2 linked regions of the Bosea sp. 685 genome follow. The protein of the gene in region 1 interacts with the protein of each later gene in a pairwise test. Links are inferred from orthologs where the notes say so. Each region holds a gene or a part of one and is shown in the gene's direction. Other genes may lie near its edges. The genes, in order: gyrB and gyrA.

Evidence for each region.
Region 2: the proteins of gyrB (region 1) and gyrA interact in binary tests that used the Escherichia coli proteins (3 or more experiments, as listed by UniProt). The link is inferred for Bosea sp. 685 from one-to-one orthologs.

Annotation. Positions count from the first base shown.
Region 1 is NZ_CP134779.1:6,088,410-6,091,491, reverse strand. The notes cover bases 1-3,078. They hold gyrB (DNA topoisomerase (ATP-hydrolyzing) subunit B), read left to right. Parts: upstream 1-368; coding sequence 369-2,789; downstream 2,790-3,078. Other genes in these bases: recQ (DNA helicase RecQ), read left to right, coding at 1-238. UniProt on the Escherichia coli protein: DNA gyrase negatively supercoils closed circular double-stranded DNA in an ATP-dependent manner to maintain chromosomes in an underwound state.
Region 2 is NZ_CP134779.1:2,208,847-2,221,112, reverse strand. Bases 5,198-8,470 are described here. They hold gyrA (DNA gyrase subunit A), read left to right. Parts: upstream 5,198-5,504; coding sequence 5,505-8,270; downstream 8,271-8,470. Other genes in these bases: RMR04_RS11885 (M20 family metallopeptidase), read right to left, coding at 8,460-8,470; RMR04_RS11895 (MarC family protein), read right to left, coding at 5,198-5,246. Also shown: RMR04_RS11915 (GlxA family transcriptional regulator), read right to left, coding at 1-958; RMR04_RS11910 (DJ-1/PfpI family protein), read left to right, coding at 1,033-1,698; RMR04_RS11905 (hypothetical protein), read right to left, coding at 2,193-2,438; RMR04_RS11900 (peptide ABC transporter substrate-binding protein), read left to right, coding at 2,702-4,489; more of RMR04_RS11895, read right to left, coding at 4,614-5,197; more of RMR04_RS11885, read right to left, coding at 8,471-9,575; RMR04_RS11880 (VOC family protein), read left to right, coding at 9,764-10,234; RMR04_RS11875 (ABC transporter substrate-binding protein), read right to left, coding at 10,449-12,035. UniProt on the Escherichia coli protein: A type II topoisomerase that negatively supercoils closed circular double-stranded (ds) DNA in an ATP-dependent manner to maintain chromosomes in an underwound state.

The DNA of each region.
Region 1 (3,082 bases):
CGGGCTCGATGAGGGCACGGCCGGGCTGTTCGAGCATCTCAGGCAGCTGCGCCTGTCGATCGCCCGCGAGGAGGGCGTCGCGGCCTACATCATCTTCACCGACCGCACCCTGATCGCGATGGCGCGCGAGCGGCCGCTGGGGCTGGAGGCGATGCGCGCGATCGAAGGCGTCGGCGAGCGGAAGCTCGCGCAATATGGCGAGGCCTTCCTGGAGGCGATCGCGGGGTTTGCGGGCTGATTCAGCCTAGAGGCTGTAAGACTCGCGCACGCACGCGTACACGCGTGAAAAAGCCGTCATTACCCCCTATATTCAGCCATACGAATCAAGACGATCGCGGATGCCCGCGCCTCCGCCGAAGGACCACGACATGAGCGATGCTGCCCGCGACCTTGAAGATGCCGCCTATGGCGCTGATTCTATCAAGGTTCTCAAAGGCTTGGATGCGGTGCGCAAGCGCCCCGGCATGTATATCGGCGACACCGATGACGGCTCGGGCCTGCATCACATGGTCTATGAGGTGGTCGACAACGCGATCGACGAGGCGCTGGCCGGCCATGCCGACCTCGTCACCGTCACGCTGAACGCCGAGGGCTCGGTCACCGTCACGGATAATGGCCGCGGTATTCCGACCAATATCCACAGCGAGGAAGGCATCTCGGCGGCCGAGGTCATCATGACCCAGCTCCATGCCGGCGGTAAGTTCGACCAGAACTCCTACAAGGTCTCGGGCGGCCTGCACGGCGTCGGCGTCTCCGTGGTGAACGCGCTCTCGGTCTCGCTGAAGCTGCGCATCTGGCGCGGTGGCCAGGAGCATTTCATGGAGTTCCGCCATGGCGATGCGGTGGCGCCGCTCGCGGTCGTGGGGCCGGCCGGCGACAAGCGCGGCACGGAGGTGACCTTCACCCCGTCCCAAGAAACCTTCACCATGATCGAGTTCGACTACAAGACGCTCGAACACCGCCTGCGTGAGCTCGCCTTCCTGAATTCGGGCGTCCGCATCGTCCTGACCGATGCCCGCCATTCCGAGGTGGTGCGCGAGGAGTTGATGTATGAGGGCGGCGTCGAGGCCTTCGTACGCTATCTCGACCGCGCCAAGACGGCGATCATCACCAAGCCGGTGATGCTCTCGGCCGAGAAGGACGGTATCACCGTCGATGTCGCGCTGTGGTGGAACGACAGCTACCACGAGAACGTGCTCTGCTTCACCAACAACATCCCGCAGCGCGACGGTGGCACCCATCTCGCCGGCTTCCGTGCCGCGCTGACGCGCCAGATCACCGGCTATGCCGAGACCTCGGGCATTCTGAAGAAGGAAAAAGTCGCGCTCACCGGCGATGATTGCCGCGAGGGCCTGACCGCGATCGTTTCGGTCAAGGTGCCCGACCCGAAATTCTCCTCGCAGACCAAGGACAAGCTGGTATCCTCGGAGGTGCGCCCCGTCGTCGAGAACGTCGTCAACCAGGCGCTCTCGACCTGGCTCGAAGAGCACCCGCCCGAGGCCAGGCTGATCGTCGGCAAGGTCGCTGAAGCCGCTGCCGCGCGCGAGGCCGCCCGCAAGGCGCGCGACCTCACCCGCCGCAAGGGCGCGCTCGACATCGCCTCGCTCCCCGGCAAGCTCGCCGACTGTCAGGAACGCGATCCAGCCAAGTCCGAGCTCTTCATCGTCGAGGGAGACTCGGCCGGTGGCTCCGCCAAGCAAGGCCGCGCCCGCGAATACCAGGCCGTGCTGCCCTTGCGCGGCAAGATCCTCAATGTCGAGCGGGCGCGCGTCGACAAGATGCTCTCATCCGAGCAGGTCGGCACGCTGATCATTGCGCTCGGTGCCGGCATCCGCGAAGAGTTCAACGTCGAGAAGCTGCGCTACCACAAGATCATCATCATGACCGACGCGGACGTGGACGGCTCCCACATTCGCACCCTGCTCTTGACCTTCTTCTACCGGCAGATGCCGGAGGTGATCGAGCGCGGGCATCTCTTCATCGCCCAGCCGCCGCTCTACAAGGCGGCGCGCGGCAAATCGCAGACTTATCTCAAGGACGAGCGCGCGCTCGAGGATTACCTCGTCGAAACCGCGCTCGACGGCGCGGTCTTCAAGACGAGCGACAACGCCGAGCGGGCAGGCTCCGATCTGCGCGTCCTGATCGAGGAGGCGCGCGGCATCCGCTTCACGCTTGGGCAATTGCATTCGCGCTATGACCGCCGCGTCGTCGAGCAGATGGCGATCGCCGGGGCGCTTCATCCCTTCTCCGAAGACAGCGAAGCGCAGGCCAACGAGAAGGCGGCCGCCGTCGCGGCGCGTCTCGATGCGATCTCCGACGATCTTGAGCGCGGCTGGGAGGGCAAGGTCGCCGATGGCGGCTTCCTGTTCTCGCGCATGGTGCGCGGCGTGAAGCAGGTCGCTGCGATCGATGCCGGCCTGCTCGCCAGCGCGGAGGCACGTAAGCTCGATGCGTCGAGCGCCTCGCTGCAGGAGGCCTATGCCAAGCCCGGCCTGCTCAGCCGCAAGGGCGACGACCATGCCGTCAACGGCCCGACGGACCTGTTCGATGCCGTGACCGCCATCGGCAAGAAGGGCGTCTCGCTGCAGCGCTACAAAGGCCTCGGCGAGATGAACCCGGAACAGCTCTGGGAAACCACGCTCGACCGCGAAGCCCGCTCGCTGCTGCGCGTCAAGAACGACCAGAACGACGAGGCCGACGACCTCTTCGTCAAGCTGATGGGCGATGTCGTGGAGCCGCGCCGCGAATTCATCCAGAGCAACGCCCTCAACGCGACCGTCGATACCTGAGCTGGGCTGCCAGGGGCCGGTCCGAAAAACCAACTCCTGCGAATCGTCAATCAAGACAATTGGGCAGCCGAGGCGGCGCGACCCATAATCTGGGTGAGTGAGAGGGCAGGCGCACACCGACCACGTCAAACATCATCCGGCTCTCATCAAGGAGTTAGAGCAGGATCAATGCGAAAAACCGGTGCCCAATTTTTCGCATCCTGCTCTCGCTCTTAGATGAAGAGACGGTCGATCGAGCTGTCCGGAAACGGACCCAGCTAAAAGGACCTTCCCGTTCCTGATCGATATGTTTG
Region 2 (12,266 bases), 3.9 Mb from region 1 along the record:
CGAACCTGTCGCGATAGCTTTGCGGGCTGGTACCGAGCCTGCGCAGGAAGGCGCGCCGCATCGTCTCCTCCGAGCCGAAGCCGCAGCGGGTCGAGGCCCGCGCTACCGGCAGGCCTTGCTCGAGCAGACGCCGGGCCGTCTCGATCCGGAGATCCTCGACGGCGCGCGCCGGCGTTCGGCCGGTCGCCTGATGGTAGTGGCGCGCGAAGCTGCGCACGCTCATATGCGCGGCCTCCGCCAGCGCGCCCAACGACAGATCGCCGCGCAGATTGGCGATGATCCAGGCATGGAGGCGGTCGAAGCGGCCGTCGCGCTCCTGAAGCGCCAGCGCCGCGCTGAATTGCGCCTGCCCGCCCGGGCGCTTCAGGAAGACGACGAGCTGCCGTGCGATCGCAAGCGCCGTCGCCCGCCCGAGATCGACTTCGACCAGCGCCAGAGCGAGATCAATTCCCGCCGTCACGCCGGCCGAGGTCCAGATCTCGCGGTCCCGGATGAAGATCGGATCGGGATCGAGGCGCACATCGGGAAAGCGTTTCGAGAATTCGGCGCAACGCTGCCAATGGGTGACAGCGCGCCGCCCGTCGAGAAGCCCTGCCGAGGCCAGCAGGAAGGCGCCGCTGCAGACGGAGGCGGTGCGCTGCGCCGCCTTCGCGCGCCGGCTGATCCAGGCGACAAAGCCCGTATCGTCGCAGGCCGCGTTGACGCCCCAGCCGCCGGCAACGATCAGGGTGTGCAGCGGCAGATCGACCGCCGGCAGCGGGACTGTGGCGAGTTCGAGCCCGGCCGTCGTCATCACTCGCTCGCCATCGGCCACCACCACCGGCTCATAGGGCAGCGCACCGCGCTCGACCCTGGCGAGGTCGTTTGCCGTGGCGAAGACCTGCAGCGGCCCGGCGACATCGAGAAGCTGGGCTTTCGGGAAGGTCAGGATTTCGACGCGGCGCGGCAGGTTTGGCATGAAGCGAGGGATGATTGGCAATACGGCCAGAGATTGCTCCGCTAGGCTGGCCCACGTCAATCAGGAGTTTCCCCATGCCCCTTCACTTCGGTATCCTCGTCTTCCCGAACGTGCAGCAGCTCGATCTCACCGGCCCCTACGAGGTCTTTGCATCGGCGTGCGATACGGAGGTCCATCTCGTCTGGAAGGATCGCGAGCCGCTGCTGGCATCGACCCGCCTGTCGCTGACGCCGACCGCGACCTTCGCCGACTGCCCGGCGCTCGATGTCCTGTGCATACCCGGCGGAGGCGGCATCAATGCGCTGCTGCGCGACGACACCGTGCTCGGCTTCGTGCGCGAGCAGGCTGCGAAGGCGCGCTATGTCACCTCGGTCTGCACCGGCTCCCTGGTGCTCGGCGCGGCCGGGCTGCTGCAGGGCAAGCGCGCCACCACCCACTGGAACGCCCATGATTTCCTCGGCCGCTTCGGCGCCATTCCGGTCGACGAGCGCATCGTGCAGGACGGCAACCTGATCACCGCGGGCGGCGTCACCTCGGGCATCGACTTCGGGCTGGCTGTAATCGCGGAGCTGATGGGGCAGGCCGAGGCCGAGATCGTCCAGCTCTCGCTGGAATATGCGCCGCAGCCGCCCTTCCACTCCGGCACGCCGAAGGAGGCTTCGCCGGCGGTGCTGGCGGAAACGAGGCGCCGCCTGGCCGGATCGCGGGCGGCACGCGAGGAGATCCTGCTGAACTTGTGACGGCTTCGCTCGCCCAGGCCTTCATCCAAGGCACGCGCGGCCATCTCGACGGCGTCATCTCGATGAAGCAGGCGGAGGGTGCGATCCGGGCGTTTCTGGAGAAATAGGCTCGTCCTTTTTCGACCGATCGCACCGTCATTTCGGGCAATAGGTGAGGACGTTATCCCCCGTTTCTGGAAGGCTGCGCCGCTTTCTCCCTTCTCCCCATCAAGGGCGGCTGTTGCCGACTTTGACACTTAGGTTGCCCATCTCGGGCAAGCCCGAGATGGGTGGGAGAAGGTGGCTCGGCGCAGCCGAGACGGATGAGGGGGCGCCGTGAGCTCTCCGCCTGGCTGAACACGACGCTAACCGGACAGGGCAAGGCGCCCCCTTCTCCGGCGCTGCGCGCCACCTTCTCCCGCCAGGGGAGAAGGGAAGAAGGCGCCGCTTTCTGAGCCATGCGGGAAAGGGGTTCCCCCACCCGGCCAGAGCCGCAGGCAGTATCGCAAACAGCTTTATCGGCCCGCGCGCCTGTCTTGCTCCCGCTCCCGGCGCCAGGCGATCAGGGAAATGAATAGCGGCCCTGCGGTTACGGCGATGATGGCCCCGCCTGCCATCCATCCCAGCGCGCCGCCGCCGATCAATTCGTCGACGACAAACGCCGCGGCGAAGACTCCAACGAGCGCAAGCAAAACCTTGGCAATCCAACCGCCTCTGGTCATCGAGAGCTCCGTCCAGTTTCCGTTCAACATGAAAATCATACGTCGTCAGCCCCGGAAAGGCTCCTTCTGAGCCGACCGACGGCGCCCGATAGATGGGCGCGATTTAGCCGATCTCCGCAATGGACTGGCAAGCGGACTTTAACGCCGCGTCCTCTTCAGCCGCCTTAAGGCGGGCTTAAGATTGTGGCTCTTACGAGAAGAGCCGCGACCAAAGCATAGCCATGCTTTGGATTTAATAAACTGAGGCTAGATCCGGTCAATCTGTCGATCGGTATCTTGTCGATGCAATGCGAAGGCAAGTTATGAATAGTCAGCATATCCAGGGTATGGTGCAAAATCTGAAAGAGGGACGCCTATCGCGACGCTCCTTCATCCAGAAGATGGCGGCATTTGGCATTGGCGCCCCGATCGCGAGCCAGATTCTCGCCTGGAACAACGTTGCGATGGCCAACGCCACGCTCGAATACAAGCCGACCAAGGCCGGCGGCGGCGGGCCGCTGAAGCTCCTGCTCTGGCAGGCCCCGACCCTGCTGAATCCGCATTTTGCCTCGGGCACCAAGGACCAGATCGCCTCGCGCATCTTCTATGAGCCGCTGGCCGGCTGGGACAAGGAAGGCAACCTGATCCCGCAGCTTGCCGCCGCGATTCCGAGCAAGGAGAATGGCGGCCTTTCGGAAGACGGCACGAGCGTCACCTGGAAGCTGAAGCCTGGCGTGAAGTGGCATGACGGCAAGCCGCTCACTGCCGACGACGTCGTCTTCACCTGGGAATACGCCGCCGACCCGGCGACCGCTGCCTACACCACCGGCGCCTACAAGGACATCAAGGTCGAGAAGGTCGACGATCTCACCGTCAAGGTGATCTTCAGCAAGCCGACGCCGTTCTGGGCCGACCCCTTCGTCGGCGTCGCCGGCATGATCATCCCGAAGCATCATTTCGCCGATTACAAGGGCACCAAATCGCGCGAAGCCCCGGCCAATCTCAAGCCCGTCGGCACCGGCCCTTACAAGTTCGCCGACTTCAAGCCCGGCGACATTCTCACCGGCACGCGCAACGAGGATTATCACGTCAAGAACCAGCCGCATTTCGACACGCTCGAGGTGAAGGGCGGCGGTGACGCGGTCTCGGCGGCACGCGCGGTGCTGCAGACCGGCGAGTACGACTATGCCTGGGATACGCTGGTCGAGGACGAGGTCCTCAAGCGCCTGGAGACCGGCGGCCGCGGCAAGATCAGCGCGGCGCCCGCAGGCGATGTCGAGTTCATCACCCTCAACACGACAGACCCGTGGACCGAGGTCGATGGCGAGCGTTCCAGCGTCAAGACCAAGCACCCGACGCTGTCCGATCCGGCGGTGCGCCAGGCGATCAACCTGCTAATCGACCGCGACTCGATCCAGAAGTTCATCTATGGCCGCGGCGGCACCGCCACGGCGAGCTTCGTCAACGAGCCCAAGCAGTTCAAGTCAAGCAAGCTGAAATACGAGTTCAGCATCGAGAAGGCCAACAAGGTCCTCGACGAGGCCGGCTGGAAGAAGGGCGCCGACGGCGTCCGCGAGAAGGATGGCAAGAAGCTCAAATTCGTCTTCCAGACCTCGATCAACGCCCCGCGCCAGAAGGTCCAGGCCATCGTCAAGCAGGCCTGCCAGCGCGCCGGCATCGAGCTGGAGCTGAAGTCGGTCACCGCTTCGGTGTTCTTCTCGTCTGATGTCGCCAACCCCGACACCTACACCAAGCTCTATGTCGACATGGAGATGTACACCACGACACAGCCGCAGCCCGATCCGGAGCGCTTCCTCAACCAGTTCACCTCCTGGGAGATCGCCAACAAGGAGAACAAATGGCTGGGCCGCAACGTCTCGCGCTACTCCGATCCGGCAGCCGACGAGGCCTATAAGGCCGCCCAGAAGGAGCTCGATCCGGCCAAGCGTGCAGCGCTCTTGATCAAGGTCAACGAGATCTTCTGCGAGGCCAATGTCATCCTCCCGGTCCTTTCCAGAACCAAGGTCGTGGCGGCGGCGCAAAGCCTTTCGCACGACCATAGCGGCTGGGACGTCGACACCTGGAACCTTGCTGCCTGGTATCGCAGCTAAGCATCGGCAAGCCCCTCGCGGAGACACCGTCTGCGCGAGGGGCTGCTTCGCAATAAGAATGCCCGGCGGGTTTGACCCGCCGGGCTTTTCATATTTGGCCGGCGCCGGGACAGAGCGAACCGCCCTACCCCGCCGTGATCACCGCCTTCACGCCATCGATCACGAACTGCACCGCCAACGCCGCCAGGATCACCCCGAGCAGGCGCGTCAGCACGACATTGCCGGTGACGCCGAGCAGGCGCGCCATCGGCACCGCCAGCAGGAAGACGACGAGGCAGGACAGGATCACCAGGCCGCAGATCACGGCGAGCGAGGCCAGCATCAGCGGGTTGCCCTCGGCCCTGCCGGCCAGCAGCATCATCGCCGTCAGCGCGCCCGGCCCCGCCATCAGCGGGATCGCCAGCGGGAAGGCCGCGACATTGCGGATATGGTCCTGCGTGATCGCAATCTCGGCGGTCTGCGCCTTGCGCTCGTTGCGACGCTCGAACACCATCTCGAACGAAATCCAGAACAGCAGCAAACCGCCGGCGATGCGGAAGGCCGGCAGCGAGACGCCGAGCGCCTTCAGCACGACGTCTCCCGCCACGCCGAAGAAAGCCATGATGCCAAACGCGATGATGCAGGCGCGAACCGCGACCTGCCTGCGCTCGTCACCCGTCATGCCGCGCGTCAGCGACAGGAAGATCGGCGCGAGCCCCGGCGGATCGAGCGTGACCAGAAGCGTCACCAGCGCAGAGGTGAGGAAATCGAGGTTCATCGCGGGCAGTAAGCCATGCCGCAGAGGCGACCGCCAGCGCGAAGGTGGAACGGGTTGGACAGGGCTGCGCAAGGCCGCTTCCGCCGCCAATCAAGGCAGCATTGTGGAACGAGCGACGCCACCGCATCTCAGAGCCCCGCAACCATTTGATTTAAATGGCTTATTTTTCCCCTGAAAAGCCAATCGCCGCACTGGCTTCCCCGGCCGGAATCGGGTAGCCAGAGGCTTGAAAAATAGCAGGAATCGGGACCCAATCCCTTGAGCGACGACACAGACGACAAGCGCCCGGACGAGCCGCATTTCGGCGGCGACATCAAGCCGATTGCGATCACCGACGAGATGAAGAAGAGCTATCTCGATTACGCCATGAGCGTGATCGTGAGCCGCGCTCTGCCAGACGTCCGCGACGGTCTGAAGCCCGTGCACCGGCGCATTCTGTTCTCGATGCACGAGAACAAGAACACGCCCGACCGGTCCTACACCAAATGCGCCCGCATCGTCGGCGATACGATGGGTAAATACCATCCGCACGGCAATCTCGCGGTCTATGACGCACTGGTGCGCATGGCGCAGGACTTTTCGCTGCGCCTGCCCCTGATCGACGGCCAGGGCAATTTCGGCTCGATGGACGGCGATAGCGCGGCGGCCGATCGTTATACCGAGGCCAGGCTCGACAAGGCGGCGATGTCGCTGCTGGAGGACCTCGACCTCGATACGGTCGAGTTCCAGCCGAACTATGACGGCAAGGAGCTCGAGCCGAAGGTTCTGCCGGCACGCTTCCCCAATCTGCTCGTCAACGGCGCCGGCGGCATCGCCGTCGGCATGGCGACCAATATCCCGCCGCATAATCTTGGCGAGGTCATCGACGCCTGCGTCGCACTGATCGACAACCCCGAGATCTCGATCGACGAATTGATCGAGATCGTGCCCGGACCCGATTTCCCGACCGGCGCCTCGATCATGGGCCGCAGCGGCATCCACTCCGCCTATCACACCGGCCGCGGCTCGATCGTGATGCGCTCGAAGACGCATATCGAGGAACTGCGCAAGGAGCGCGAGGCGATTATCGTCACCGAGGTTCCCTATCAGGTGAACAAGGCCTCGATGGTCGAGAAGATCGCCGATCTGGTGCGTGAAAAGCGCATCGAGGGCATCTCCGACCTGCGCGACGAATCGAGCCGCGAGGGCGTGCGCGTCGTCATCGAGATCAAGCGCGACGCCGTCGCCGATGTCGTGCTGAACCAGCTCTACCGCTTCACCCCGCTGCAGACCTCGTTTGGCGCCAATATGGTGGCGCTGACCGGCGGCCGGCCGGAGGTTTTGAACCTCAAGGACTTCATCGCGGCCTTCGTCGAGTTCCGCGAGGAGGTCGTCTCGCGACGCACCCGCTATCTGCTCAACAAGGCTCGCGAACGCGCCCATGTGCTCTGCGGCCTCGCCACGGCGGTTGCCAATATCGACGAGGTCATCCGCCTGATCCGGACCGCGCCGACGCCCGCCGCCGCCCATGCCTCGTTGATGGAGCGCAACTGGCCGGCCGAGGACATCGCGCCATTGATCGCGCTGGTCGACGATCCGCGCCATCCGATGAACGCCGACGGCACCTACAAACTGTCGGACGCTCAGGCCAAGGCGATCCTCGAACTGCGCCTTGCCCGCCTGACGGCTCTGGGCCGCGACGAAATCGGCGAGGAGCTGTCGAAGCTCGCCACCGAGATCGCCGATTATCTCGACATCCTGCGTTCGCGCCTCCGCATCCAGACGATCATCAAGAACGAGCTTGTCGAGGTGAAGGCCGCTTTCGCCACGCCGCGCCGCACGGTGATCCAGGATTGGGGTTCCGACCTCGACGACGAGGATCTGATCGCGCGCGAGGACATGGTCGTCACCGTGTCTCACGCCGGCTACATCAAGCGCGTGCCGCTCTCGACCTATCGGGCGCAGAAGCGCGGCGGCAAGGGCCGCTCCGGCATGGCGACCCGCGACGAGGATTTCGTCGCGCGTCTGTTCGTCGCCAGCACGCACACACCGGTGCTGTTCTTCTCCTCGCATGGCCAGGTCTACAAGGAGAAGGTCTGGCGGCTGCCGCTGGCGGCGCCGAACGCGCGCGGCAAGGCGCTGGTCAACATGCTGCCGCTCGAACTGAACGAGCGCATCACCACGATCATGCCGCTGCCGGAGGAGGAGGAGAGCTGGGAGAAGCTCGACGTGATGTTCGCCACCGCCTCGGGCGGGGTCAGGCGCAACAAGCTGTCGGACTTCGTCAACGTCAACCGCGCCGGCAAGATCGCGATGAAGCTCGACGAGGGCGACGCCATCGTCGACGTGCAGATCTGCACCGAGGACAACGACGTGCTGCTGACCACGGCGCTGGGGCAATGCATCCGCTTCCCGGTGCCGGAGGTGCGCGTCTTCAAGGGCCGCGATTCCACCGGCGTGCGCGGCATCAACCTGGCCTCCAGCGACATCGTCATCTCGATGGCGATCCTGCGCCATGTCGAGGCCGACGGCGAGACGCGCCAGGCTTACCTCAAGCTGCGCCGTGCCATCGCCGGCGAGATCGGCGAGGACACCACGGCGAGCGACGGCGAAGAGGCAACCGGCAATGCCGAAATCAGCCAGGAGCGTTATGTCGAGCTCTCCGAGGCCGAGGAGGTCATTCTGACCATCTCGGTGAACGGCTATGGCAAGCGCACCTCGGCCTATGAGTACCGGATCACCGGGCGCGGCGGCAAAGGCATCGTCGCCATGGCCACCACCGAGCGCAACGGCAATCTGATCGCCTCCTTCCCGGTGGAGGAGAGCGACCAGATCATGCTGGTGACCGACGGCGGCCAGCTCATCCGCTGCCCGGTCGACCAGATCGGCGTCAAGGGCCGCTCGACGCAGGGCGTCACCATCTTCAACACCGCCGACGGCGAGAAGGTCGTCTCGGTCGAACGCGTCAGCGACGATGGCGGAGATGACGAGGGCGAAGGCGAGGCCGAGGCCGGCTCGGCACCGGAGGAGAACGGCGGGGAGTGATCCCCTCGCCGGAGGCGACGAAACAGAAAGGGGCTGCATCGCTGCAGCCCCTTTCTTCTTGGCTCTCTATTGGCCCTCGACACTACAGGTCATCCCGGATCTCGCAGAGCCTGCCATCGGGCCGGTTCAAAGCCGGCCCGATGGGGGCGCCCGGGATGACACGCGCTTCTCCAAGCAGGCGGAAATACCTCAGATCGTCTCCAGCAGCCCCTTGATCAGCGCCCGGCGCGGCGCGATCGAGGGGACCAGCCCATACTCGCTCAGCGTATGGGCGCCGCCGCCATCGATGCCGAGTCCGTCCAGCGTGGGAATGCCCAGCGCCGCGGTGAAATTGCCGTCCGAACCGCCGCCGGTCATCGGCACATCCTGCAGGTCGAAGCCGATCCCCGCCGCGATGCCGCGCGCCGTCTCGAACAGCCCGGCCACAGCGGTCGATTTCTCGTAAGGCGGCCGGTTCATCCCGCCCGTGACCTTGATCACGACATCGGGATCGCGCGGCGTCAGACCGATGATGCGGTTCTCCATCATCACGCCGTCGGCGAGGCTGGTGACGCGGCAATCGACCGAAAACCAGGCGTGCTGCGGAATCACATTGGCCGCGGTGCCGCCGCCGACCAGCGCAACCGAGGTCGTGATGCCGCGGGCATAATCGGTCATGCCCTCGATCGCTAGTATCTGATGCGCCGCCTCGCGGATGGCGCTGCGGCCATCGGCATGGCGCGTGCCGGAATGGGCGGGCCTACCTTCGAGCCTGACGTCGAAGCGGCCGACGCCCTTGCGCGCGGTGACAATCCGGCCGCCGTCGCGCGCCGGCTCCGTCACCAGAACGGCCGCCGATTTGCGCCCGATCTCCTCGATCACGCCGCGTGTCGTCGGCGAGCCGATCTCCTCATCGGGCGTGAACAGGAAGACCATCGGCCGCTTGGCCGAGCCCGCGACCGCGACCTCCTTGAAGGCCTGCAGCGCAAGCCAGGCTCCACCCTTCATATCGCAGGCGCCCGGCCCATAGAGCTTGTCGCCCTCGACGCGTACCGGCAGATCCTTGGCGCTCGTGCCGACCGGATGGACCGTGTCGAGATGCGACATCACCGCAACAGCAAGCTCGCCATTATTGGGACCGGCGCGCAGGATCAGGCTGTCGCCGAGTCCGTCGCGACCCGGCAGGCGCTCGACCGCGATCGGCAGCCCTTCGACCTCCTTGGCGACGAGGTCCATCATCCCGTTCACGCCGGGCGCATGATGGGTCGGGCTCTCCAGGGCAAGCCAGACGGACAGGGCGGAAACGGTGGGATCGATGCTGCTCATGTCGCGAGCTTCGCCAAGAAGCATGGCGCGAGCAAGGACGCACTGCGCCGAGGCCGCCTTGTCCACACCGCATGGCGAGCTGCGATTGCGGGTTGACACGGCCCACCGTCTCTACTTAACCATATGGTTAAGTAGAGACGGTGACCAACCCAGCCGCGACAGCCCCGATGGAGGACAACATGCCCAGCATCAAGAAGATCACGCCGTTCCTGTGGTTCGACAATCAGGCCGAGGAGGCGGTCGCCTTCTACCTTTCGATCTTCAAGAATGCGAAGCCCGGCCCGGTGATGCGCTGCGGCGATGCGGGTCCCGCCCCCAAGGGCAGCGTGCTCTGCGCATCCTTCGAGCTCGAAGGCCTGCAGATCACCGCCATGAATGGCGGGCCGCATTTCAAATTCACCGAAGCGATCTCGCTCCTGATCCATTGCGGCTCGCAGGAGGAGGTCGATTATTTCTGGGAGAAGCTCGGCGAAGGCGGCCAGACCAGCCAATGCGGCTGGCTCAAGGACAAATACGGCCTGTCCTGGCAGGTCACGCCCGACCGCCTCCTGGAACTCAACATGGATCCGGACCCCGCCAGGGCCGGCCGGGTCATGCAGGCGATGATGCAGATGACCAAGATCGACATCGCCGCGCTGGAGCGCGCCGCGGCGGGGTGAGCGATCTCCTTAGCTTGTAGAAACGCGCGTCAACCCGGGCGCAGCCCTCGGGTCCGATCTTCGATCGGCCCAAGGATAAACTCCGCGAAGACCCGGGATCCATGCCGGAACGGCTCAGGAATGGATCCCGGATCGGCGCCGCTTCGCGGCTTGTCCGGGATGACGGCGCGTTTTTTCGTTGTACCGCAATGTTCCCAGCTCGAGGCCTCTCCCCTCACACCCGCTTGACGTTCCAGAAGGTCGGGAAGCTCGCCAGCACGCCGGTCAGCGTCTTGCGATAGGCCGTCGGCTGGAAATACTGGCCGAGCGGCGCATAAGGCACGTCCTCGAAGACCTGTTTCTGGATATCGGCCGCAATCGCCTTCTGCGCGGCGAGGTCGGGCGCCTCGATCCAGGCATCGCGCAGCGCCTCGATCTTGGGCGCCACCGGCCAGCCCGGCCAGGCATTGGCGCCATTGCCGCGCAGCGAGAGATGGCCGACAGGGTCGAACATGTCGAGCCCGGCCCAGCCGGTGAAGAAGCAGTTCCAACCGCCCTGCGCCGGCGGCTCCTTCTTGGCGCGCCGCGCGACGACGGTGCCCCAATCCATCGCCTGATAATCGACATTCATGCCGATGCGCATCAGCATCTCGTTGGCGACCTCACATTCCGCCTTGAGGTTGGCGAGGTCGGTGACGCCGAGCAACACGACCTTCTCGCCATTATAGCCGGCCGCCGCCAGCGCCTGCTTGACTTTGCCGACATCGCGCGGGCCGTTGAGCACCTCCATGCCGGCATCGCTTGCCAACGGCGTTCCCGGCGGGAACACGCCGACGCCGGGGCGCCACAAGCTCTTATCGGGCCCGCCGACCGCCTCCATGAACTCGGACTGGTCGATCGCCAGCAGGATCGCCCGGCGGATCGCCGGATTGTCGAAGGGCGGATGCAGGTGGTTCATCCGCATGATCGCAACCGCGCCAGTCGTCTCCTTGATCACGACCTCGATCGCGGGATTCTTCGCCAGCATCGGCAGCAGATCGGGCAAGGGCTGCTCGACCCAGTCGATCTCGCCGCTCTGCAGCGCGGCCGCCGCCGTCGCAGGGTCGGGTAGCGTGTGCCATTCGACCCGGTCGAAATTCACGATCTTGGGCCCGGCGGTGCGGCCGGGCACGCCACCGCTGCGCGGAACATAGCCGGCGAATTTCTCATAGACGGCACGGCTGCCCGATTGGCGCTCCGCCGTAACGAAGCGGAACGGGCCGCTGCCGACGACCTCGGTGACCTGAGTGAAGGCGTCCGTGTTCGCCAGCCGCTCCGGCATGATCACCGGCATGAAGGCGGTCATCTTGGCGAGCGCATCAGGCAGGAGCGGGAACGGCTTCTTCAAGCGGAACTGCAGCGTCCTGTCGTCGACGGCCGTGAGCTCGTCGGTCAGGCCCAGCAGCGTCTGGCCGAAGGAATCGCGCTTGCCCCAGCGCTTCAGGCTCGCCACGCAGTCCCGCGCCAGCACGCGCGCGCCGTCATGGAACACCAAGCCGTCGCGCAGCTTGATCGTCCAGACCTTGCCGTCGGCATCGGCGACCGCGCCCTCGGCCATTTGCGGCTGGGCCTTGTAGGTCTCGTCCTGCCCAAACAGCGTGTCGTAGACCATGAAGGCGTGGTTGCGCGTCACCGTCGCCGTCGTCCAGATCGGATCGACCACGGCGAGATCGGCCTGCGGCACGAATTTCAGCACGCTGCGATCGGCCGCACGCCCGATATGCGGAGCGGGCAAGGCCAGCGCCGCGGCGCCAAGCTGGATGAACCTACGCCGTGTCGGCATGATCGACCTCCTCTCGCTGAACCGAAAGCGCAGCACAAGCGAGAGCCTATCCTGCAGCTGGAATCAGGCAAGCGGCATGCCAATGCGCGGCAACCCACCGGGGGAGACGATCAAAAAAAACGAGCGGACCGGACCTCGTCCGAACCGCCCGTTTTGAATGCTTGCCTAAGCAAAAAGCCGACTTCGCACGCCGCTCGGAGACTGGACCGGCCTAGAAGGGAAGAGACGAAC